DNA from 2 places in the Streptomyces sp. NBC_00158 genome. Region 2 is predicted to be linked to the other one. Evidence: riboswitches for the same ligand, from Rfam matches in the RefSeq annotation. Region 2 holds a riboswitch; the other holds the start of a gene.
The links. A riboswitch is a leader RNA that binds a small molecule or an ion and turns the genes downstream of it on or off. The one in region 2 is predicted to bind glycine.
Positions count from the first base shown of each region.

Region 1: linked by a shared signal. The riboswitch ahead of gcvP (aminomethyl-transferring glycine dehydrogenase) and the one ahead of gcvT (glycine cleavage system aminomethyltransferase GcvT) in region 2 are both predicted to bind glycine.

Region 1 is NZ_CP108161.1:6,232,766-6,244,149, forward strand. Features, by position in the region: gene OG553_RS28685 (sugar phosphate nucleotidyltransferase) at 1-1,028, shown strand, start outside; gene OG553_RS28690 (DUF881 domain-containing protein) at 1,116-2,021, shown strand; gene OG553_RS28695 (small basic family protein) at 2,018-2,350, shown strand; gene OG553_RS28700 (DUF881 domain-containing protein) at 2,356-3,213, shown strand; gene OG553_RS28705 (FHA domain-containing protein) at 3,344-4,237, shown strand; gene OG553_RS28710 (MerR family transcriptional regulator) at 4,308-5,072, shown strand; gene OG553_RS28715 (bifunctional nuclease family protein) at 5,136-5,609, shown strand; gene OG553_RS28720 (MerR family transcriptional regulator) at 5,794-6,432, shown strand; gene OG553_RS28725 (DNA polymerase IV) at 6,534-7,934, shown strand; gene OG553_RS28730 (PRC-barrel domain-containing protein) at 7,931-8,287, opposite strand; glycine riboswitch at 8,411-8,509, shown strand; gene gcvP (aminomethyl-transferring glycine dehydrogenase) at 8,708-11,384, shown strand, end outside.
Region 2 is NZ_CP108161.1:2,048,936-2,060,319, forward strand. Features, by position in the region: gene OG553_RS09050 (ABC transporter permease) at 1-792, opposite strand, end outside; gene OG553_RS09055 (ABC transporter substrate-binding protein) at 956-2,665, opposite strand; gene OG553_RS09060 (ABC transporter permease) at 2,760-3,752, opposite strand; gene OG553_RS09065 (enhanced serine sensitivity protein SseB C-terminal domain-containing protein) at 4,378-5,118, opposite strand; gene OG553_RS09070 (enhanced serine sensitivity protein SseB) at 5,181-5,921, opposite strand; gene OG553_RS09075 (AAA family ATPase) at 6,183-6,842, opposite strand; glycine riboswitch at 7,051-7,154, shown strand; gene gcvT (glycine cleavage system aminomethyltransferase GcvT) at 7,335-8,450, shown strand; gene gcvH (glycine cleavage system protein GcvH) at 8,530-8,913, shown strand; gene glyA (serine hydroxymethyltransferase) at 8,931-10,187, shown strand; gene OG553_RS09095 (L-serine ammonia-lyase) at 10,495-11,384, shown strand, end outside.

The DNA of each region.
Region 1 (11,384 bases), 4.2 Mb from region 2:
GCGGAGCCGACCTCTCGCAGGCGCAGCAGCGCAAGCTGGACCGGGTGTACGCACGCCAGGAGTACCGGCGCGCCTTCCCCGGGGAGATCGGCGACCTGCAGTTCCCGTCGAGCGTGTTCGACTCGTACACGGGCTCGCTGCTCCGGCGGGTGGACACCACCGGGATCGCCGATGCCGGGCTCAAGGTGGTCGTGGACGCCTCGAACGGCAGCGCCGGCCTCGTGCTGCCGAGCCTCCTCGGCCGGCTCGGCGTCGACGCGCTGACGATCAACCCCGGTCTCGACGAGTCCCGGCCGACCGAGACCCGGGAGTCGCGGCGGGCCGGGCTGGTGCGGCTCGGGGAGATCGTGGCGTCGGCGCGGGCGGCGTTCGGCGTGCGGTTCGACCCGGTGGGAGAGCGGATCTCCCTGGTGGACGAGCGCGGCCGGATCATCGAGGACGACCGGGCGCTGCTCGTCCTCCTCGACCTGGTCGCCGCCGAGAAGCGCAGCGGCAAGGTGGCCCTGCCGGTGACCACGACGCGGGTCGCCGAGCAGGTGGCGGCGTACCACGGGACCCAGGTGGAGTGGACGACGACCTCGCCCGACGACCTGACTCGGGTGGGCCGCGAGGAGACCACGATCTTCGGCGGGGACGGCCGGGGCGGGTTCATCGTCCCGGAGTTCAGCAGCGTCTTCGACGGGTCGGCGGCCTTCGTGCAGCTGATCGGGCTGGTGGCGCGGACGCAGCTCACCCTGAGCCAGATCGACGCCCGCATCCCGCGCGCCCACGTGCTCAAGCGGGACGTGCCCACCCCGTGGGCGGCGAAGGGCCTCGTCATGCGGCGGGTCGTGGAGGCGGCCGGCGACCGGCAGGTGGACACCACCGACGGGGTGCGCGTGGTCGAGGCAGACGGGCGGTGGGCGCTGGTCCTGCCGGACCCGGCGGAGGCGGTCACCCACCTGTGGGCCGAAGGCCCCGACGACGCCTCCGCGCAGGCGCTGCTCGACGAGTGGGGCGCGGTCGTGGACGGCGCCGGACAGCACTGACCGGTTCCGGCGGCCCGGGTGCGGGGAGTGACCCGGCCCGGCCCGCCGGACGGGCGCATTGGGTGTTGGCGGCGGCGACATGCAACGATGTGCGGCATGTCGCAGCCGCCCAACAACCGGAGTTCGGCCACACCGCCCGCGCGCCCCGACGCGTCCATGTCGCTGCTGACCCACGTGATGGACCACAGCCTCGACGAGGGCTATGCGGAAGCCTCGGCCCGGCGTGAGGCGGACGGTACGGCGGGGCTGCCCCGGACGCTCAAGGCCAAACTGGGGCTCGCCGCGGGTCTGGTTCTCGCGGCGATGGTGGTCACGCTCGGTGCCGCGCAGGCGCGAGTGGCGGCACCGGTCCTGGCCAAGGAGCGTCAGGAGCTGATCGACCGGGTGCAGCGGGCCAACGAGCACGCGGACGCGCTGGAGCGCGACACCGAGCGCCTGCGGACCGAGGTCGCCGACCGGCAGCGCGCCGCGCTGAAGCAGCAGGTCGGGGAGCGTGGCCGGCTGGTGGAACTGCTGGCGGGTGCAACCGAGGTGCACGGTCCCGGCGTAAAACTGGTGGTGGACGATGCCAAGGGCGCCTCGTCGGGCGGCGGTGGCGGCCCGCGCGAGAGCGCCGGGTTCTCGAACACCGGCCGGGTGCGCGACCGGGACATGCAGCGGATCGTCAACGGGCTCTGGCAGTCGGGTGCGGAGGCAGTCTCGATCAACGGGCAGCGGCTGACGGCGCTGTCGGCGATCAGGGCCGCGGGTGACGCGATACTGGTCGACAACAAGCCACTGGTGCCGCCCTACGAGGTCCTCGCGGTGGGCGACAAGAAGCGGCTCGGGCCCGCGTTCCAGGACTCCGTGGACGGTCAGTACCTGCACGTCCTCCAGGAGAGCTACGGGATCCGCTACAACCTGACCCCGATGGACGAGGTACGGCTGCCCGCGGCGTCGAGCCTGACCGTCCGCACAGCCACAGCAGCAGAGCCGAAGAAGGGTGCGTCGTGATCGCGGTACTGGGCCTCTTGGCCGGAGTGGTGGTCGGGCTTCTGGTCCGGCCCGAGGTGCCGGCCGTGGTGGAGCCTTATCTGCCGATCGCGGTGGTCGCCGCGCTCGACGCGGTGTTCGGCGGTCTGCGGGCGATGCTGGACGGGATCTTCGTCGACAAGGTCTTCGTGGTGTCGTTCCTGTCCAACGTGGTCGTCGCCGCGCTGATCGTCTTCCTCGGCGACAAGCTGGGCGTCGGCTCGCAGCTGTCGACCGGCGTGGTCGTGGTCCTCGGCATCCGGATCTTCTCCAACGCCGCGGCCATCCGCCGGCACGTCTTCCGGGCGTGACGCCGATGAGCACGGAGAACACCCCGCCGGAGGAGCCGGAAGTGCCCGGCCCGTCGAAGCCGGAGCCGAAGCCGCTGCCGCCGGCGGCGCAGCCGCAGCCCGCGCCCGCTCCGGCGGCGCGGCCACAGGAGCCGCCGCAGGAGACCGGCCGCCAGCGCCTGGCAGCCGGGCTGTGGCCGCCCAGGTTCAGCCGGGCCCAACTGATCGTCGCGCTGCTGCTGTTCGTCCTGGGCCTCGGCCTCGCGATCCAGGTCCGGTCCAACAGCGACTCCAGCGCCCCGCTGCGCGGCGCCCGGCAGGAGGACCTCGTACGGATCCTCGACGAGCTGGACGGGCGCACCCAGCGCCTGGAGGACGAGAAGCAGCGGCTGGACGATCAGCGCAAGGAACTGCAGAGCAGTTCCAACCAGGCGGAAGAGGCCCGGCGGCAGACGGTTGAGAAGGAGCGCCAACTGGGCATCCTGGCCGGTACGGTGGCCGCACAGGGCCCGGGGATCACGTTGCGGATCACCGACACCAAGGGCCAGGTGAGGTCCGACCAGTTGCTGGACACCCTCCAGGAGCTGCGGGCGGCCGGGGCGGAGGCGATCCAGATCAACGGGGTGCGCGTCGTGGCCGGCTCGTACTTCTCCGACGAGGGCGGCGGGGTCGGGATCGACGGTAAGAAGATCACACAGCCCTATGAGTTCAAGGTCATCGGGAAACCGCAGGATCTGGAGCCCGCGCTGAACATCCCGGGAGGTGTGGTGCAGACGATGGAGAAGGAACAGGCCACGGTCGCCGTCACACGGTCGGCGAAGATCGTTGTGGATGCCTTGCGGGCTGCGAAGCAGCCTGACTACGCTCGGTCGTCATCGCCGTGATGCGCAGCGGAACGTGGACAGGCTCACGCGGGCCGACGCCTGCGGGGGGTCGACGCACGGAAGTCGCCGTGCGTGGTGGAAACTGTCTGGTGGTTACGGACGTTGTCAGAATGTCCGGGTCGGCAGGTGTGTGCATGCAGAGTTCGTCCTGCCCCACGGGCGGGTCTGTTTCGGTCAAGGGGAATCGCCCGTGAAGTTGTTTGAGAAGTTGTTCGGCAAGAAGAAGAACGAGGAAAGCGGTGCGACGCGGCACCGCGCGGGGCAGCCGGAAGGGGAAGGGCAGGGCGACAGGCCGCTCTTCCGCGACGAGGTGGCCGGCCCGGGTGACAATTCGGGCGGGCACGGCGCGTCGTCCGTTGACCCCGCTGGTTCCGGACGCATAGGTTTCGGTGAACCGTCAACCTCTAGTGCGGGTGGAGGGTTTGCCTCTGACCCCTATGCCACCAGTGCCTCCGCGGGGCAGCCGCGGCGCGAGGAGCCGTCCATGTCGGCCGAGCAGACCTGCGGCAGGTGCGGTCACCGCAGCGACGCCGCGAGCCGTTTCTGCTCCAACTGCGGGGCGCCGCTGCGGCCGGGTCTGACGCCGGAGCGCGCTTCGGAGACCACGTCCACCATCTCGATCTCGGGCCTGGAGGCCTACGAGGCCGAGGGGTCGGGCCAGCACGTGTCGTCCTCGCTCTCTCCCGAGGCCCAGGCCGCGGTGGAGGCGCTGCCGCCCGGTTCGGCCCTGCTGATCGTGCGGCGCGGGCCCAACTCGGGCAGCCGGTTCCTGCTGGACGGCGAACTGACGACTGCGGGCCGGCACCCGCAGAGCGACATCTTCCTGGACGACATCACCGTGTCCCGCCTGCATGTCGAATTCCGCCGGAGCCCGGAGGGCGGCTTCACCGTCGCCGACGTGGGCAGCCTCAACGGCACGTACGTGAACCGCGAGCCGATCGAGTCCGTCGCTCTGCACAACGGTGACGAGGTGCAGATCGGCAAGTACCGGCTGGTCTTCTACGCGAGCCTGCGGGGCGTCTGACCCCCTCGGACACCGTCCGGGGGGAACCCCACCCCCGGACACCCTCCGGGGGGACCCCAGGGAAGGTTCCATGCTGCGTACCCCGACGGGCGGTGCCCCCAAGAACGGCACCGCCGGCTCGGCCGGGCAGCTGGTCAGCATCGGCACGGTGCTGACCACGCTGCGGGACGAGTTCCCCGAAGTCACGATCTCGAAGATCCGTTTCCTGGAGGCGGAGGGGCTGGTCGAGCCCCGGCGCACGCCTTCCGGATACCGCAAGTTCAGCACGGAGGACGTGGAGCGGCTCGCGCGCATCCTGCGCCTGCAGCGCGACCACTACCTCCCGCTGAAGGTCATCCGGGAGCAGCTCGACGCGCTCGACCGCGGTGAGCAGATCCGCATCCCCGGGCCCACCGCGCACGGGGAGTCCGTGGACGGCGCCCCGTCCTTGGCCGGGTGCGCGGAGGCGGCGGGCGAGCCGCCCGCCGCGGCCCGGGTGGGCCGCGCCGAGCTGGTCGCGGCCGCCGAGGTGGACGAGGCGCAGCTCGTCGAGTGGGAGTCGTACGGGCTCGTCTCCGAGCTGCCCGGCGGCGGGTTCGACGCCGGGACGCTCACCGTGGCCCGGCTGATCGCGGATCTCGGCCGGTTCGGCCTCGAACCCCGCCACCTGCGCGGGATGAAGGCCGCGGCGGACCGGGAGGCCGGTCTGGTGGAGCAGCTCGTCGCCCCGCTGCGCAGGCACCGCAACCCGCAGACGAGGGCGCACGCGGAAGCCACCATGAGGGAGCTCGCGGGGCTCTCCGTAAGGCTCCACGACGCCTTGGTGCAGACCGCCCTCGGGCTCCGTCCGCACTGACCCGACGGGTCCCGGTGGGGCCCCGACTACCCAAACCTGCCGGGCAGGTCCTAGGGTTGCTGTGTGAACGAGCTCGACGTTGTGGGTGTCCGGGTGGAAATGCCCTCCAACCAACCGATCGTGCTCCTGCGTGAAGTGGGAGGCGACCGGTACCTCCCCATCTGGATCGGTCCTGGGGAGGCGACCGCCATTGCCTTCGCGCAGCAGGGCATGGCCCCTGCCCGGCCGCTGACGCACGACCTGTTCAAGGACGTGCTGGAGGCGGTCGGCGAGGAGCTCACCGAGGTCCGGATCACGGATCTGCGGGAGGGCGTCTTCTACGCGGAGCTGGTCTTCGCCAGCGGGGTCGAGGTGAGCGCGCGGCCGTCGGACGCCATAGCGCTGGCCCTGCGCACGGGAACGCCGATCTACGGCAGTGACGGCGTGCTGGACGACGCCGGGATCGCCATTCCCGACGAGCAGGAGGACGAGGTGGAGAAGTTCCGCGAGTTCCTCGACCAGATCTCTCCCGAGGACTTCGGCACTGGGCCCCAGTAGCCGAGCCGGCGGCCGTGCCGTCCTCCGGGAACTGCCAGCCCATTCGAGTAGCCTTTCCCCGCAGCGGGGTACGGGAAACCACTCTCAGGGTGATTATCACTCGGCGTGCCGAGTGTGGCGATCGTTGACGCACCCCTGGTCACTGCCTACCTTCAAGGTGGCAGGTCAAGGACGGAGGGTCGGCGTGAGGATCACGGGCGGCGGTACGACCGGGGGCACCCCCGCGCGGAGCGACGGTGGGCCGTACCCGGTGCACGGCGGCGCGGCGGGTCCCGCGGACCGTCAGCCGGCGGCCGCGCCGGTCGGACCGGTGAGCGAAGGCCCGGAGCCCGAGCAGGTCGGCTACCGCGGACCGACGGCGTGCGCCGCCGCGGGGATCACGTACCGGCAGCTCGACTACTGGGCGCGCACCGGGCTCGTGGAGCCCAGCGTGCGGCCCGCGTACGGGTCGGGCACCCAGCGGCTGTACAGCTTCCGCGACGTGGTCGTCCTGAAGATCGTCAAGCGCTTCCTGGACACCGGGGTGGCGCTCCAGAACATCCGCACCGCCGTGCAGCACCTGCGGGACCGGGGCTTCTCGGACCTGGAGCGCATGACGTTGATGAGCGACGGCGCGACCGTCTACGAGTGCACCTCGCCCGACCAGGTCGTGAGCCTGCTCCAGGGCGGGCAGGGCGTCTTCGGCATCGCGGTGGGCGTCGTCTGGCGCGACGTCGAGAACGCCCTGTCGCAGCTGCACGGGGAGCGCGTGGACACCGGGGAGACCCTCGTCGGCCACAACCCGGCCGACGAGCTCGCGGCCCGCCGTAACCGGGCCGTCTGAGCCGGGCCGTCCGAGGCGGGCCGGACCGCCGGCCGCGCCCCGCGGTGGGTCGCGGGCCGGTGATCACCGCGTTGTCAGTGGCGTAGGGCAGCATCGGGGGCGTGAGAGCCGCCCCGACCATCCTGCACCTGGACATGGACGCCTTCTACGCCTCCGTGGAGCAGGCGTCGAAGCCCAGCCTGCGCGGGAAGGCCGTGATCGTCGGAGGGCTCGGGCCGCGCGGGGTCGTGGCCACCGCCTCGTACGAGGCCCGGCGCTTCGGGGTGCACTCGGCGATGCCGACCGCGCAGGCCCGCCGCCTCTGTCCGAACGGCGCCTACCTGATCCCGCGCTTCAGCCTCTACCGCGAGGTCAGCGAGCTGGTCATGGGCCTGCTGCGGGATCTGTCGCCGCTGGTGGAGCCGCTCAGCCTGGACGAGGCCTTCGTGGACCTGGAGGCGGGCGGCGCGGCCTTCGACTCGGCGAGCGCCCGCGCGACGGGGGAGCGGCTCCGGGCCGCCATCACCGCCCTCACCGGGCTCAGCGGCTCCGTGGGCCTGGCCGGGTCCAAGATGCTCGCCAAGATCGCCTCCGAGGAGGCCAAGCCCGACGGGCTGCTGCTGATCGAACCGGGGTCCGAGCGCGAGCTCCTCGCGCCCATGCCGGTGCGCACCCTCCCCGGGGTGGGGCCGGCCACCGGGGAGCACCTGCGCCGTGCGGGGATCACCACCGTGGGGGAGCTGGCCGAGGCGGGCGAGGACGAGCTGGTGCGGATGGTGGGCCGGGCGCACGGCGTCGGCCTGTACCGGATGGCCCTGGGTCTGGACGACCGGCCCGTGGTCGCCGAGCGGGACGCGAAGTCCGTCTCGGTGGAGGACACTTTTGACGTGGACCTGCACGACCGGGTGCGGATCCGGTACGAGGTGCAGCGGCTCGCCGACCGCTGCGTGGGCCGGCTGCGCGCCTCGGGGCACTCGGGGCGGACCATCGTCCTGAAGGTGCGCCGGTACGACTTCTCGACGCTGACCCGCTCCGAAACGCTGCGGGGTCCCACCGACGACCCGGCGGTGGTGCGGGAGGCGGCCGCGCGGCTGCTGGAGGGCGTGGACACCACCGGCGGGGTGCGGCTGCTGGGGGTGGGCGTGACGGGGCTCGCGGACTACACGCAGGAGGACCTGTTCGCCCAGGCGCGGGCCGCCGCCGAGGGGGAGGCGGAAGCGGAGGCGCAGGGCCCCGCGGAGGACGCCCCGGGGCCCGCCCCGGAAGGCGGGCCCGCGGAGGGGTCCGCGGCGGCGCTGGAGGGCGCCGGGGACGCTCCCGCACGGCACTGGGCGGCGGGCACCGACGTGCGCCACGCGGTGTACGGGCCGGGGTGGGTGCAGGGCAGCGGGGTCGGGCGGGTGACCGTACGGTTCGAGCGGCCCGGATCGCCCCCTGGCCGGGTCCGCACGTTCCTGCTGGACGACCCCGAGCTGGAGCCCTCCGATCCACTGCCCCTCGTAGGGAAGGCCGAGGCAGCCTAGGGGGTGTCCTGGGGGCGGGGGCGCTGGAAGTCGGAGGGGAGGGCCACGTCCAGGCCGTAGTGGTGGTAGAGCTGGAGCTCCTGCTCGGGGGAGAGGTGGCGGCCGACCCCGAAGTCGGGGGCGTCCTTGATCAGTGAGCGTTCGAAGGGCACGCGCAGGGCGTCGTCCACCACTTCGCTGGGTTCCAGGGGGACGAAGGCGTCGCGGCCGAAGAGGCCCGTCCGGACTGCGGCCCACTCCGGGACGCCGGTGGCGTCGTCGAGATAGACCTCGTCCACGGTGCCGATCTTGGTGCCGTTGCGGTCGAACGCCTTGCGGCCGATCAGGCTGCGGGGATCGATGTCGGTCTGCACGGTCCCTCCGTACGGTCGCGGTGATGCACAGCTCATCCGTAATGACTACAGAAAGGCATATTTGGAGAGGGGGCCACTCGAGGGAGGGTCGAGAACGTCGCTGGTAGGCTGGGTGACGGCTGTTGACCCTGTGCGGGAGAGTCCTCCGAGTGAGTACGACGGAGGCGCCGAAGGAGCAAATCCTCCCCGGAATCTCTCAGGCATACGTACCGCACGAGACGAGGCCACTCTGGAAAGCAGGGGCACGTCCCGGGACCCGCAGTACCGGTACTGGCCCCTCACCGACGGTGAAAGCCGGAGCTCGTGGGCGAACCCCGCGGATCCGGTGAAGCTCTCAGGTTGAGATGACAGAGGGGGAGGCCGTCCGGGTGCCCGCGCCGTGGTGCCCCTCGCAGGTCATACGACCAGGAGGCCTCCGTAATGACCGCCAACCGCATTCCGCTCTCCCAGCTCGAGCGGGGCATCCCCTTCGAGCAGCGTCACATCGGCCCGGACGCCGAGGCGCAGGCGAAGATGCTCGCCCAGGTGGGCTACGGCTCCCTCGACGAGCTGACCGCCGCCGCGGTACCGGATGTGATCAAGACCGCCGAGGCGCTGAACCTGCCCGAGGCGCGTACCGAAGCCGAGGTACTGGCGGAGCTGCGCTCGCTCGCCGACCGCAACCAGGTGCTCTCCTCGATGATCGGTCTCGGCTACTACGGGACCTTCACCCCGCCGGTCATCCTGCGCAACGTCATGGAGAACCCGGCCTGGTACACGGCCTACACCCCGTACCAGCCGGAGATCTCGCAGGGCCGCCTCGAGGCGCTGCTGAACTTCCAGACCCTCGTCGCCGACCTGACCGGCCTGCCCACCTCCGGCGCCTCCCTGCTCGACGAGGGCACGGCCGCCGCCGAGGCCATGTCGCTGGCCCGCCGCGTGGGCAAGGTCAAGGGCGGGGTCTTCCTCGTCGACGCCGACGCGCTGCCGCAGACCATCGCCGTGATCGAGACCCGCGCCGAGCCTACGGGCGTCGAGGTCGTCGTCGCCGACCTGTCCGAGGGCATCCCCGCGGAGATCGCCGAGCGCGGCGTCTTCGGCGTGCTGCTCCAGTACCCGGGCGCCTCCGGTGCCGTCCGCGCGATCAAGCCGGTCATCGACCAGGCGCACGAGCTCGGCGCGATCGTCACCGTCTCCGCCGACCTGCTCGCCCTGACCCTGCTGACCTCCCCGGGCGAGCTGGGCGCGGACATCGCCGTCGGCACCACCCAGCGCTTCGGCGTCCCGATGGGCTTCGGCGGCCCGCACGCCGGCTACATGGCCGTCCAGGCCAAGCACGCCCGCTCGCTGCCCGGCCGCCTCGTCGGCGTCTCCGTGGACGCGGACGGCAACAAGGCGTACCGCCTGGCCCTGCAGACCCGCGAGCAGCACATCCGCCGCGAGAAGGCCACCAGCAACATCTGCACCGCGCAGGTGCTGCTCGCCGTCATGGCCGGCATGTACGCCGTCTACCACGGCCCGGACGGCCTGAAGACGATCGCCGGCCGCACCCACCGCTACGCCGCGATCCTCGCCGCGGGCCTGACGGCCGGCGGGGTCGAGGTCGTCCACGGCTCCTTCTTCGACACCGTCACCGCCAAGGTGCCCGGCAAGGCCGCCGAGGTCGTCGCCGCCGCCCGCGCGAACGGGGTCAACCTGTACCGGGCCGACGCCGACCACGTCTTCGCCTCCTGCGACGAGACCACCACGCGCGCCGACCTGGAAGCGGTCTGGGCCGCCTTCGGCGTCACCGCCGACGTCGAGGCCCTGGACGGGGCCACCGCCGACGCGCTGCCGGAGGGCCTGCTGCGCTCGGACGCGTACCTGACCCACCCCGTCTTCCACCAGCACCGCTCCGAGACCGCGATGCTGCGCTACCTGCGCAAGCTCTCGGACAAGGACTACGCGCTGGACCGCGGCATGATCCCGCTGGGCTCCTGCACCATGAAGCTCAACGCGACCACCGAGATGGAGCCGGTGACCTGGCCCGAGTTCGGCCAGCTGCACCCGTTCGCCCCGGTCGAGCAGGCCGAGGGGTACCTCACGCTCATCAACGAGCTGGAGGAACGTCTCTGTGAGGTGACCGGCTACGACAAGGTCTCCATCCAGCCGAACGCCGGCTCGCAGGGCGAGCTCGCCGGTCTGCTGGCCGTCCGCGCCTACCACCGCGCGAACGGCGACGAGCAGCGCACCATCTGTCTCATCCCGTCCTCCGCGCACGGCACCAACGCCGCGAGCGCCGTGATGGCCGGCATGAAGGTCGTCGTCGTCAAGACCGCCGACGACGGCGAGGTCGACGCCGACGACCTGCGCGCCAAGATCGAGCAGTACCGGGACGAGCTCTCCGTCCTGATGATCACCTACCCGTCGACGCACGGCGTCTTCGAGGAGCACGTCGCCGACATCTGCGCCCAGGTGCACGAGGCCGGCGGCCAGGTGTACGTGGACGGCGCCAACCTGAACGCCCTGGTGGGTCTGGCCAAGCCGGGCCACTTCGGCGGCGACGTCTCGCACCTGAACCTGCACAAGACCTTCTGCATCCCGCACGGCGGCGGCGGCCCGGGCGTCGGCCCGGTCGGTGTCCGGGCGCACCTGGCCCCGTACCTGCCGAACCACCCGCTCCAGCCGACGGCCGGCCCCGAGACGGGCGTCGGCCCGATCTCCGCCGCGCCGTGGGGTTCGGCGGGCATCCTGCCGATCTCCTGGTCGTACGTCCGCCTGATGGGCGGCGAGGGCCTCAAGCGCGCCACCCAGGTGGCGGTGCTCGGCGCCAACTACATCGCCAAGCGCCTGGAGCCGCACTACCCCGTCCTCTACACGGGTCCGGGCAACCTCGTCGCGCACGAGTGCATCATCGACCTGCGCCCGCTGTCGAAGGCCACGGGCGTGAGCGTGGACGACATCGCCAAGCGCCTGATCGACTACGGCTTCCACGCGCCGACCATGTCCTTCCCGGTGGCCGGCACCCTGATGATCGAGCCGACGGAGTCCGAGGACCTCATCGAGATCGACCGCTTCTGCGACGCGATGATCGCCATCCGCGCCGAGATCGAGCGGGTCGCCGGCGGCGACTGGCCGG
Region 2 (11,384 bases):
CAGGCCGAACATGGTGACGACCGGGGTGAGCGTGGAGCGCAGGGCGTGCTTGCGGATGACCACGGACTCCTTGAGGCCCTTGGCTCGGGCGGTGCGGATGTAGTCCTCGCCGAGGACCTCGAGCATGGTCGCCCGGGTGATGCGGGCGTAGGTGGCGGCGAAGAGGAAGGCCAGGGTGACCCAGGGCAGGATCATGCTGTTGAGCCAGGCCAGCGGATCCTCGGTCAGGGGTTGGTAGTTGGAGACGTCCAGCCAGCCGAGGCTGTAGACCAGGATCGCGGGGGCCACCATGCCGGTGAAGAAGATCGGCAGGGAGACGCCGGCGAGCGCGCCGACCATGACGGTGCGGTCGATGGCGGTGCGGCGTTTGAGTGCGGAGATCACGCCCGTGGCCACGCCGGCGATCACCCAGATCACGGCCGCGCCGAGGGCGAGCGAGAGGGTGACCGGGATGCGGTCCATCATGGTTTCCCAGACGGGCGCCTCGGTCTTGAAGGAGTAGCCGAAGCAGGGGGCCGCACAGTGGGTGATCTCGGTGCCGCCGTCGTAGTCGCGGCCGGCGAAGATGCCCTTGACGAAGAGCAGGTACTGCTCGGAGATGGGCTTGTCGAAGCCCATTTTCACGCGGATGCCCGCCAGGGCGGTCTCGTTGGTCTCCCGGCCGGCGTACATGAGCGCGGGATCGCTGCCGGTCAGCTTCGGGACCGCGAAGAAGATGCCGAAGGTGACCACGGAGACCACCAGCAGCGTGGCGGCGACGTTGAACAGCCGCCGTATGAGGTAGACGAGCACTGCAGTCGGCCGCCCGGGGCTGGTGGCCGCCGCCCCTCGTGGGGGCGGCGGCCAGCGCCTGCGGCCTTCACCTGCCCTTCGGACTAGCGCATGTGCGGTGAAGGCACTTACTAACGTGCTGAGTTGCTGTTGCGTGCCCGGCGGTCTGCCGGGCCGCCTGCTGCTACTGCTTGATGCCCACGGTGGCGAGGTCGATCTTGCCGAAGGACTCGTTGAAGAAGACGTTCGTCAGGCGCGGGTTGTGGTAGACGAGCGCCTTGTCGAAGTTGATCGGCAGGTAGAGCGCCTTGTCCATGACCTTCTTGTTGATCTCTCCGTAGAACGGAGCGGCGGCCTCGGGGGTGGCGGCGGCAGCGGCCTTGTCGAACAGGCCGTTGATCTCGCTGTCGTTGACCTCGGTGTAGTTGTTGTTGCCGTTCGGCAGGATGAACGATCCGTCGACCAGCGGCTGCAGGAAGCCCGCGCCGGAGTTGTAGTCGGCGCCCCAGCCCATGACGATGATGCCGTAGCCCTTCTTCTTCACGTTCTCGGGCGAACCGATCGTGGAGGAGGAGAGCTTGCCGTCGAACTGGTCGATCGTCGCCTTGATGCCGACCTTGGCGAGCGAGGCCTGCAGGGACTCGGCCGTCTTCACCTCGGGGGCGCGGTTGTTGCGCACGGCGATGACGGTCTCGAAGCCGTCGGGCTTGCCACAGGCCTTGAGGGCCTCCTTGGCCTTGGCCTCCTGCGGCTTGCCCTTCGTCAGGCCGAAGGGGTCGTAGCTCTTGTCCGAGCCGGGGACGCCGGCCGGCAGCATGTTCGCACCGAGGTCACCGCTGGTCGGGCCGCCGCGGGCGGTCTGCAGGGACTTCGGGTCGGCCGCGTAGATGACGGCCTTGCGGCACTCGATGTTGTCGAACGGCGCGACGGTCTGCGGGAAGGCGAAGTAGCGGATGTAGCCCGTGAACGGGTTGTCCGCGTTGGCCTTGAGCTTCTCGTCCTTGAGGATCTTGTTCTTCGCGGCCTGCTGGACACCGGTGCCGTCGACGGCCATGTCGATGTCGCCGGAGAGCAGGCGCTGGTCCATGTCGTCCGGGTTGGTGGTGACCGTGAAGGAGACCTTGTCCGGCAGACCCTTGCGGATCGGGTCCGTCTTCGGGTCCCAGTTCTCGTTCCGGACGAAGGTCGCGCCCTTGCCGGCGGTGAAGCTCTCGACCTTGTAGGGGCCCGTGGAGATGGGCTTGTTGGTGTACGTGGCGCCCGTGTCCTTGCCCGCCGGGACCGGCGAGGAGGACGGCATGGCCAGCAGGTAGCTGAAGTCGGAGTTCGCGCTCGCCAGGTTGAAGACGATCGTCTTGTCGTCCGGCGTCTCGACGGTCTTCAGACCCATCTTGTTCGGGTCGGTGTCCTTGTACGGGCCGGGGTACTTCTGGCCCTGGTCCAGGAGGTCGATCAGGTAGGTCGGACCGCCGGACAGGACGTCCTGCGCGAAGACGCGCTCGACGCCGTACTTGATGTCCTTCGAGGTGATCGGCGTACCGTCCTCGAACTTCACCCCGTCCTTGAGCTTCAGGGTGTAGGTCTTGCCGTCGTTGCTGATGACCGGCAGGGCCTCGGCGAGGTCGGGGACGACCTTCGTGCCGTCCTTGCCCGGCTTGGCGTCGTAGGCCAGCAGGCTGCGCACGTAGAGGCGCTGCATGTTCCAGACGAAGCCGTAGTAGGCGCGCGCCGGGTCGAGGTAGTCGACGTCCTGCGGGGACCAGAGCTTGAGCTCGCCGCCCTTGGCGTCGGAGGGGTTGATCACGGCGGTGGCGGCACCGCTGTAGCCCTTGCCGCTGTCGCCGTCGGCCTTGTCGTCCTTCTTGGCCCCGTTGTCACCGCACGCGGCGGTCATCGAGAGGGCGGCGATCACGGCGGCGATCGCGAGGGCCTGCTTTCTGCGGGTCACGGTTGTCCAACCTCCATAGGTGGTGAATCGAAGAAGCGGTTCAGCTGCCCTTGGGGTCGAGTGCGTCACGCAGCCCGTCCCCGAAGAGGTTGAACGCCAGGACGGTGATGAAGATCGTCATACCGGGAACCACCATGTACATGGGGTCGTCCTGGTAGATGGGGACGGCGTCGGAGAGCATCTTTCCCCAGGAAGCGGTGGGCGGCTTGACGCCGGCGCCCAGGAAGCTGAGGGCCGCTTCGGTCAGGATGTTGGTCGGGATGATCAGCGTGGCGTAGACGAGGATCGGCGCGACCAGGTTCGGCAGCAGCTCCTTGAGGAGGATGTAGCCGCGGCCGGCTCCGAGGCTGCGGGCCGCCTCGACGTACTCGCGTTCGCGCAGCGAGATCGTCTGGCCGCGGACGATGCGGCCGATGTACGGCCAGCCGAAGAAGCCGATGACCAGGATGAGCACGCCCATCCGGACGCCCGAACCCTCGAAGCCCCACACGGAGTTGGGGACCACCGAGACCAGGGCGATGGTGAACAGCAGCTGCGGGAAGGCCAGCAGCAGGTCCATCAGGCGGCTGATGACCCCGTCCACCCAGCCGCCGAGGAAGCCGGCGAGGGCGCCCAGCAGGCTGCCGAGGACGACCGAGACGAAGGCCGCCAGGAAGGCGACGACCAGCGAGATGCGGGCGCCGTAGACGATCCGGCTGAACACGTCGCGTCCGTTGGTGGGTTCGACGCCCAGCAGGAAGTCGGAGCTGATGCCGCCGAAGGAGCCGAGCGGCGTGCCCAGGTCCGGGTCGATCATGTCCTCGTGGAACTCGTTGGGGTCGTGGCCCAGCAGGTTCACGATCAGCGGCGCGAAGACCGCCACCAGGATCAGGAGGATCACGATCACGCCGCCGGTCAGCGCGACCTTGTCGCGCTTGAGCCGCATCCAGGCGATGCGGCCGGGCGAGCGGCCTTCGATGGCCTTGGCAGGGACGTCGGCTACGGACACGGGTGCGGGTGTTTCCGCGTCCGTGTCGTGCAGTGGTGCCGTCATCGTGGTGGGGACCCCTCTCGGCCGACGGGTGGGTCGGCCCATGCCCGCCGCTGTGGCGGCGTTGGTGCGGAGTGGCGTTCCAGTGCTCGGGGCACGTGAACGCGTACGAGGTGCGAGGTGCTGGCAGTGCGGCCGTGCTGTGGGTGGAGCAGGGTGCGGTGCGTGCGGTGCGGTGCAGCTGAGGTGCGGGAAGTGCGGAAGCGCCGTGTCGGGACGAGCGGCGAAGTCCACGTGCCGAACCGCGTCCTGGAGGACTGACCGGCTCTTGGGTGGGGAGTCTTCATCGGGCGCTCGACCAGCCGCCAGACCCGCAGATGAATGGATGCGCAACCGTGATCTGAGGCCGGGGTTCCCGTTATCCGGACTCCGCTCACGGCTCAGCGGAGCAAGACCGTCCGTTCGGTACGCAAACGGACATCACAGCCAACTCCGGGGTCTAGTGCGCCAATTGGGCGCCCACCTGCGGCGATATCCGGACAAGACGAAGGCCGCCGGGAACCGTGGTTCCCGGCGGCCTGATGTCCGTCGGAGGGGGTCGTCCCAGAGTGCGGGCGCACCCCGGAAGTCCCTGTAGGAAGCTCGGGGAAAGGCCCCGGAACGCCCGCGCGGCGCCCGCGGGGGCGGCTCAGTAGGCGGCGGCCTGCCCCTCGCGGTCGTAGAAGGGCCGCGTCTGCGCACGCAGCCACATCGCCACCGGGTCGTGCTCGTCCGCGAGCGCGACCGTGCACACCGGAACCCCCTCGGGCACGGCGCCGACCGACTGGCGCATCATCTCCCGTACGGATTCCAGCGCGGGCGCCGAGGCGTCGTACAGGTCGAGCCCCACCGCGAGGTACGCGGACCCGAGCGAGGGCTGCACCCAGGCGCGGCGCAGCGACCTCACGGCCGGCGTGCGGTGCGCGTGCTGGGTCAGCAGCCCGTAGAACTGCGGGAGCTCCAGGGCGGGCTCGGACAGCCGCAGCGGCCCCGCCGGCATCCGGTCCAGGCCGGTGGCGACCCGGCGCAGGTCGGCCCAGGGGATGCCGAGGCCGCCGCCCTGGGCGTGCGGGTTGACCCACAGCCCCCAGCGGTCCGGGTAGAGGGCGCGGGCGATGTCCCGGCCCGTGACCACCTCGTAGCCGCGGTTCCAGCCGCTCGCGGCCAGCTCCTGCGGGGAGGTCACGCAGGGGGCGTAGCCCAGCCCCTCGACCTCCATGCCGCCGTACTGGGCGTCCGGCGAGCCCGGCTGCCCCTGCCACAGGAGCATCCACAGCCTGCCCTCGGCGAGGGCGTGCAGGAATGACTCGTAGCCCTCATAGCGCCCGGGAGTCACCTGGCGCAGCATGTGCTCGACCTGCCCGGCCGCGGCCGTGCCTGACGCACTCACCCGGTACCCCTCTTCGTCTTCGTCCGCCCGTCGTCCACACGTCCCGACCAGCTTAAGCGGCGCTACGGGAGGTAGAAGGGGCGTACGCGCTCACGAATCCACTCCGTGACCGGGTCCTCGGCGGCGTCCAGCAGGATCAACTGCACCGGCCAGGGCGCCGGTACGCGGGCCAGGGCGCGGCCGAGCGCCTCCAGCGGGGCGTTCCGCGCCTCGGGATCCCATCCCACCAGGCGGACGCCGATGTAGAGCTGGGGCTCGCCGCCCTCGACGCTGGCGAGGCAGCGGTGGGCGGCGGCGACGGCTCCGGTGGCCCGGAACTCCTCGGCCGCGGCGGCGAGGAAGTCGACCGGGTCGTCCTGCCAGTCGGGCTCGAACAGCCGGACGCGGGCGCCGGAGGCCGGACCGTCGAGCTCGGTGCGGCCGGTGCGGCACAGCTCGGCGACGGCGGCCGGGGGCAGCGGGACCCCGACGGCGCCCTCGGGGTTCAGGGCGATGCCGAGCTGCGGGGGCAGGCCGCGGGCGAACTCGACGGCGGGGGCCACGGCGAAGTCCATGGCGGGGCCGGCGGCGAAGCGGAACTGCGCCTCGGAACTGTAGACGGGGACGTACGCCGCGCCGTCGATCAGCATCGTGGGGAGGTCGAGGGAGGCGCTGTCGGGCCCGCCGCCATTGGGGAGCGGGACCCAGACCTGGCTGCGGCCGAGCGCGTCCATGATCCGCGGGCCCGCGTCCGGCCGGCCGAGCGCCGTCCCGAGCACCTGCTCCAACTCGTTCGCCGGCCAGCCGTTGCCTTGCGCCTGCATGTGCCCGTGCCTCCGTGTGGTTCCGCGCCGTGTGGCCCCGAGGCTATCGGGGCCGGGGCCGGGGCCGGCGGGGCGGGTGCGGGTGGTCGGCCGCTGCGCGGGGCCGGTCCCCTACCCGCCCTTCGCCCGTTCCCTGGGGGCTCCGCCCCCAGACCCTCCCCCAGCTACCGCTGGGGGGACCCCCAGCGCCTCAAACGCCGGCGGGGCTGCATATTCGCTGCGCGAATCCAGCCCGCGCAGCGGCGAGTGTCCCGGGCGGGGTCAGGGGCCGAACGTGATCCGGGTGACGGCGGCAGCCGACGGGCGGTCCAGGAGGGTGACCGAGGCGCAGCCCCGCGGGGGGCGTCCGGCTTCCGCGGAGCGCAGCAGGCGGGAGACGGCCCCCCGGTGCCGGGCGAAGGCGTACGCGGACACCCGTCGCCCGCGGACGGCCTGCCCGGACAGCGCCTCCTCGGGGGTGGTGTCCAGCAGCAGCAGGTGCAGCCCCCGCCCGCGCCGCCGGGCGACGGCCGCCAGCAGCCCCCGCACCCACGGCTGGGTGCCGCAGTCGTGCACCACCACAGAGGCGCCGGAGCGCAGCTCGCGCCACAGCCCCCCGTAGTGCGCGGCGCGGACCAGCGGCCGGTACACCGCGTACGGCAGGCCGGACGGCATGCGGCGCTCCCAGCGCTCGCGGGTGTCCTGCGAGTCGACGCCGGCTTCGGCGGCCCGTTTGATCAGGGTGCTCTTGCCGCCGCCGGGCAGCCCGGACACCACCACGATGTCCCCGGCGGCGTAGCTCAGCCGGTGCGGGCGCGCGGACTGTCCGCGCAGGTCACGGACCGGGCCGCCGCCCGCGGCGGACCGGGCGGCGCCCCGCTGCTCCGGGACCGCCCCGACCGCGCCTGTAGTCGTAGCCACTCCGAGTCTGCGCACAGTGATCGTCTCCCCCGAATCGGGCCGCGAGGGCCCCATGCCCACTGAATGTAAAGAGACGGTAATCCGACGGCCCCGGTTGCGGCCGGGCGTTCCACAGCGCGGACGGCCGGGCCCGTCCGGACCGCACGTTCTTCCGGGCCCCACTGCCCTCTCCCGCCCGTCCCGTGCAATGATGTGCGCCATCTGGACACCAAACTGCATACCGGCCGCTTGAATCCGCGCGGGAGAGTCCCGGCAGGCCGCGAGGCCGTGCCCGGGCGCCGAAGGAGCAAGTTCCTCCCTTGAATCTCTCAGGCCCCGTACCGCGTGGATGAGGCAGATCTGAAAAGCGAGCCCCGCCGCGTCCGTCCCCGACGGCCGCCCGGCGCGTGCTCCACCCAAGGTGCAAGTCGGCGTTCCCCCTCCGGGAACTCTCGGCGAACCTCTCAGGTTCCGATGACAGATGGGGAGGAACCTCCTCGTCATGTCATGCCCTGGGACCCGGGAGCCACACCCATGAGCACTGCCCCCCGTCTGACCGCGCTCGACGCGCTGCACCGCTCGCTCGGTGCGACCATGACCGACTTCGCGGGCTGGGACATGCCGCTGCGCTACGCCAGCGAGCGCGACGAGCACAACGCCGTGCGCACCAAGGCCGGCCTGTTCGACCTCTCCCACATGGGCGAGATCACCCTGACCGGCCCGGAGGCCGTGAAGGCGCTGGACTACGCGCTCGTCGGGAACATCTCCACCGTCGGCGTCGGCCGCGCCCGCTACACGCACATCTGCCAGGAGGACGGCGGGATCCTCGACGACCTGATCGTCTACCGCCTCGGCGAGACCGAGTACATGGTCGTCGCCAACGCCTCCAACGCCCAGGTCGTGCTGGACGCGCTCACCGAGCGCGCCGCCGGCTTCGAGACCGAGGTCCGCGACGACCGTGACGCGTACGCGCTGATCGCCGTCCAGGGCCCGGAGTCCCCCGGCATCCTGAAGTCCCTCACGGACGCCGACCTGGACGGCCTGAAGTACTACGCGGGCCTGCCGGGCACCGTCGCGGGCGTGCCCGCGCTGATCGCCCGTACCGGTTACACCGGCGAGGACGGCTTCGAGCTGTTCGTCTCCCCCGAGCACGCCGTGGCGCTGTGGCAGGCGCTGACCGAGGCGGGCGCGGACGCGGGCCTGGTGCCGGCCGGCCTGTCCTGCCGCGACACGCTGCGCCTGGAGGCGGGCATGCCGCTGTACGGGCACGAGCTGACCACCGCGCTCACCCCCTTCGACGCCGGGCTGGGCCGGGTCGTGAAGTTCGAGAAGGAGGGCGACTTCGTCGGCCGCGCCGCCCTGGAGGCCGCCGCCGAGGTCGCCGCCACCAAGCCGCCGCGCAAGCTGGTCGGCCTGGTCGCCGAGGGCCGCCGCGTCCCGCGCGCCGGCTTCCCCGTGGTCGCGGGCGGCGAGGTCATCGGCGAGGTGACCTCCGGTGCCCCGTCCCCGACGCTGGGCAAGCCGATCGCGATGGCGTACGTCGACGCGGAGCACGCCGCGCCCGGCACCTCCGGCGTCGGCGTCGACATTCGCGGTACGCATGAGCCGTACGAGGTCGTGGCCCTGCCCTTCTACAAGCGGCAGAAGTAACCCTCGTACCGGGTCCCCCCGTCTCAGCACGCAAGACCACCGTTCGTATCCACCTCCCCGCATCCAGGAGAATCAGGTCATGAGCAACCCCCAGCAGCTGCGTTACACCAAGGAGCACGAGTGGCTGTCGGCCGTCGAGGACGGCGTCGCGACGGTCGGCATCACGGAGTTCGCGGCCAACGCGCTCGGTGACGTCGTCTACGCCCAGCTCCCCGAGGTCGGCGAGACCGTCACCGAGGGCGAGACCTGTGGCGAGCTGGAGTCGACCAAGTCGGTCAGCGACCTGTACTCCCCCGTCTCCGGTGAGATCACCGAGTTCAACCAGGACGTCGTGGACGACCCGTCGCTGGTGAACTCCGCCCCGTTCGAGGGTGGCTGGCTGTTCAAGGTGCGCCTGTCGGAGGAGCCGAAGGACGCGCTCACCGCCGACGAGTACGCCGCGCTCACCCACTCCGACAACTGACACCCCAGGGGCCCTGAATGTCCGTTCTGAACACCCCCCTCCACGAGCTCGACCCCGACGTCGCCGCCGCCGTCGACGCGGAGCTCGTGCGCCAGCAGTCGACCCTGGAAATGATCGCGTCGGAGAACTTCGCTCCGGTCGCCGTCATGGAGGCCCAGGGCTCGGTCCTGACCAACAAGTACGCCGAGGGCTACCCGGGCCGCCGCTACTACGGCGGCTGCGAGCACGTCGACGTGGTCGAGCAGATCGCGATCGACCGCATCAAGGCGCTGTTCGGCGCCGAGGCCGCGAACGTCCAGCCGCACTCGGGTGCGCAGGCCAACGCCGCCGCGATGTTCGCGCTGCTGAAGCCGGGCGACACGATCATGGGCCTGAACCTGGCCCACGGCGGTCACCTGACCCACGGCATGAAGATCAACTTCTCCGGCAAGCTCTACAACGTGGTCCCGTACCACGTCGACGAGTCCGGCCAGGTCGACATGGCCGAGGTCGAGCGCCTCGCCAAGGAGTCCAAGCCGCAGCTGATCGTCGCCGGCTGGTCCGCGTACCCGCGCCAGCTGGACTTCGCCGCGTTCCGCCGGATCGCGGACGAGGTCGGCGCGTACCTGATGGTCGACATGGCCCACTTCGCGGGCCTGGTCGCCGCGGGCCTGCACCCGAACCCGGTGCCGCACGCCCACGTCGTGACCACCACCACGCACAAGACCCTCGGCGGTCCGCGCGGCGGTGTCATCCTGTCGACGCAGGAGCTGGCCAAGAAGATCAACTCCGCGGTCTTCCCGGGCCAGCAGGGCGGTCCGCTGGAGCACGTGATCGCGGCCAAGGCCGTCTCCTTCAAGATCGCGGCCTCGCCGGAGTTCAAGGAGCGCCAGGAGCGGACCCTGGAGGGCGCGAAGATCCTCGCCGCCCGCCTGGTCCAGGACGACGTCAAGGCCGTGGGCGTGGACGTCCTCACCGGCGGCACCGACGTGCACCTGGTCCTGGTCGACCTGCGCAACTCGGAGCTGGACGGCCAGCAGGCCGAGGACCGCCTCCACGAGGTCGGCATCACGGTCAACCGCAACGCCATCCCGAACGACCCGCGCCCCCCGATGGTCACCTCGGGCCTGCGGATCGGTACGCCGGCCCTGGCGACCCGCGGTTTCGACGCCGAGGCCTTCACCGAGGTCGCCGAGATCATCGCGCAGGCGCTGAAGCCGAGCTACGACGCCGCCGACCTCAAGGCGCGCGTCTCGGCCCTGGCCGCGAAGTTCCCGCTGTACCCGTCGCTCTAGGCACGGCTCGGGGGCCCGGCCTTGTACCCACAAGGCCGGGCCCTTTTCATGACCGCCCGCACCCGTACGGGTACTCCCCGGCGGCACGCACACCCCCTGAAGGCCGTCACGGCCCCCGGCGGGCCCTCCCGGGCCGTCCCGGCACCGGAACGCGATCCGGCTCACGCCCGGCGGCCGCGTCCGGGAGGCGAACCGTTCATCTCCACGCGTTACGCTCGTCTGCCGGACAAAATCCGCAGATCCTCCCGTCTTGATCACCACACCCCTGCCCCCTCCCCACCCCACGAGCAGACAAGGGAGTCCGCCAGTGGCCATCTCCGTCTTCGACCTCTTCTCCATCGGCATCGGCCCGTCCTCCTCCCACACGGTCGGCCCGATGCGCGCGGCGCGCATGTTCGTGACGCGGCTGAAGAAGGACGGCGTCCTCGCCCAGACCGCCTCCGTGCGGGCGGAGCTCTTCGGCTCGCTCGGCGCGACCGGCCACGGGCACGGCACGCCCAAGGCGGTCCTGCTGGGCCTGGAGGGCCACTCCCCCCGCACCGTGGACGTCGAGACCGCCGACGACGAGGTGGAGCGCATCCGCAAGAGCGGCAAGCTGCGGCTGCTGGGCACGGAGATAGGCGGTGCCCACGAGATCGACTTCGACGAGCCGAGCCAGCTGATCCTGCACCGCCGCCGCTCGCTGCCGTACCACGCGAACGGCATGACCCTCTTCGCGTACGACGCCGCCGGCGCCCCGCTGCTGGAGAAGACGTACTACTCGGTCGGCGGCGGCTTCGTCGTGGACGAGGACGCGGTCGGCGAGGACCGGATCAAGCTCGACGACACCGTGCTGAAGTACCCCTTCCGCTCCGGTGACGAGATGCTGCGCCTGGCGAACGAGACCGGCCTGTCGATCTCCTCCCTGATGCTGGAGAACGAGAAGGCCTGGCGCACCGAGGAGGAGATCCGCGAGGGCCTCCTGGAGATCTGGCGCGTCATGCAGTCCTGCGTCTCGCGCGGCATGTCCCGCGAGGGCATCCTCCCGGGCGGCCTGCGCGTCAAGCGCCGTGCCGCGTCCACGGCGCGCCAGCTGCGCACCGAGGGCGACCCGATGATGCACCGCAGCGAGTGGACGACGATCTACGCGATGGCCGTCAACGAGGAGAACGCGGCGGGCGGCCGGGTCGTCACCGCCCCCACCAACGGTGCCGCGGG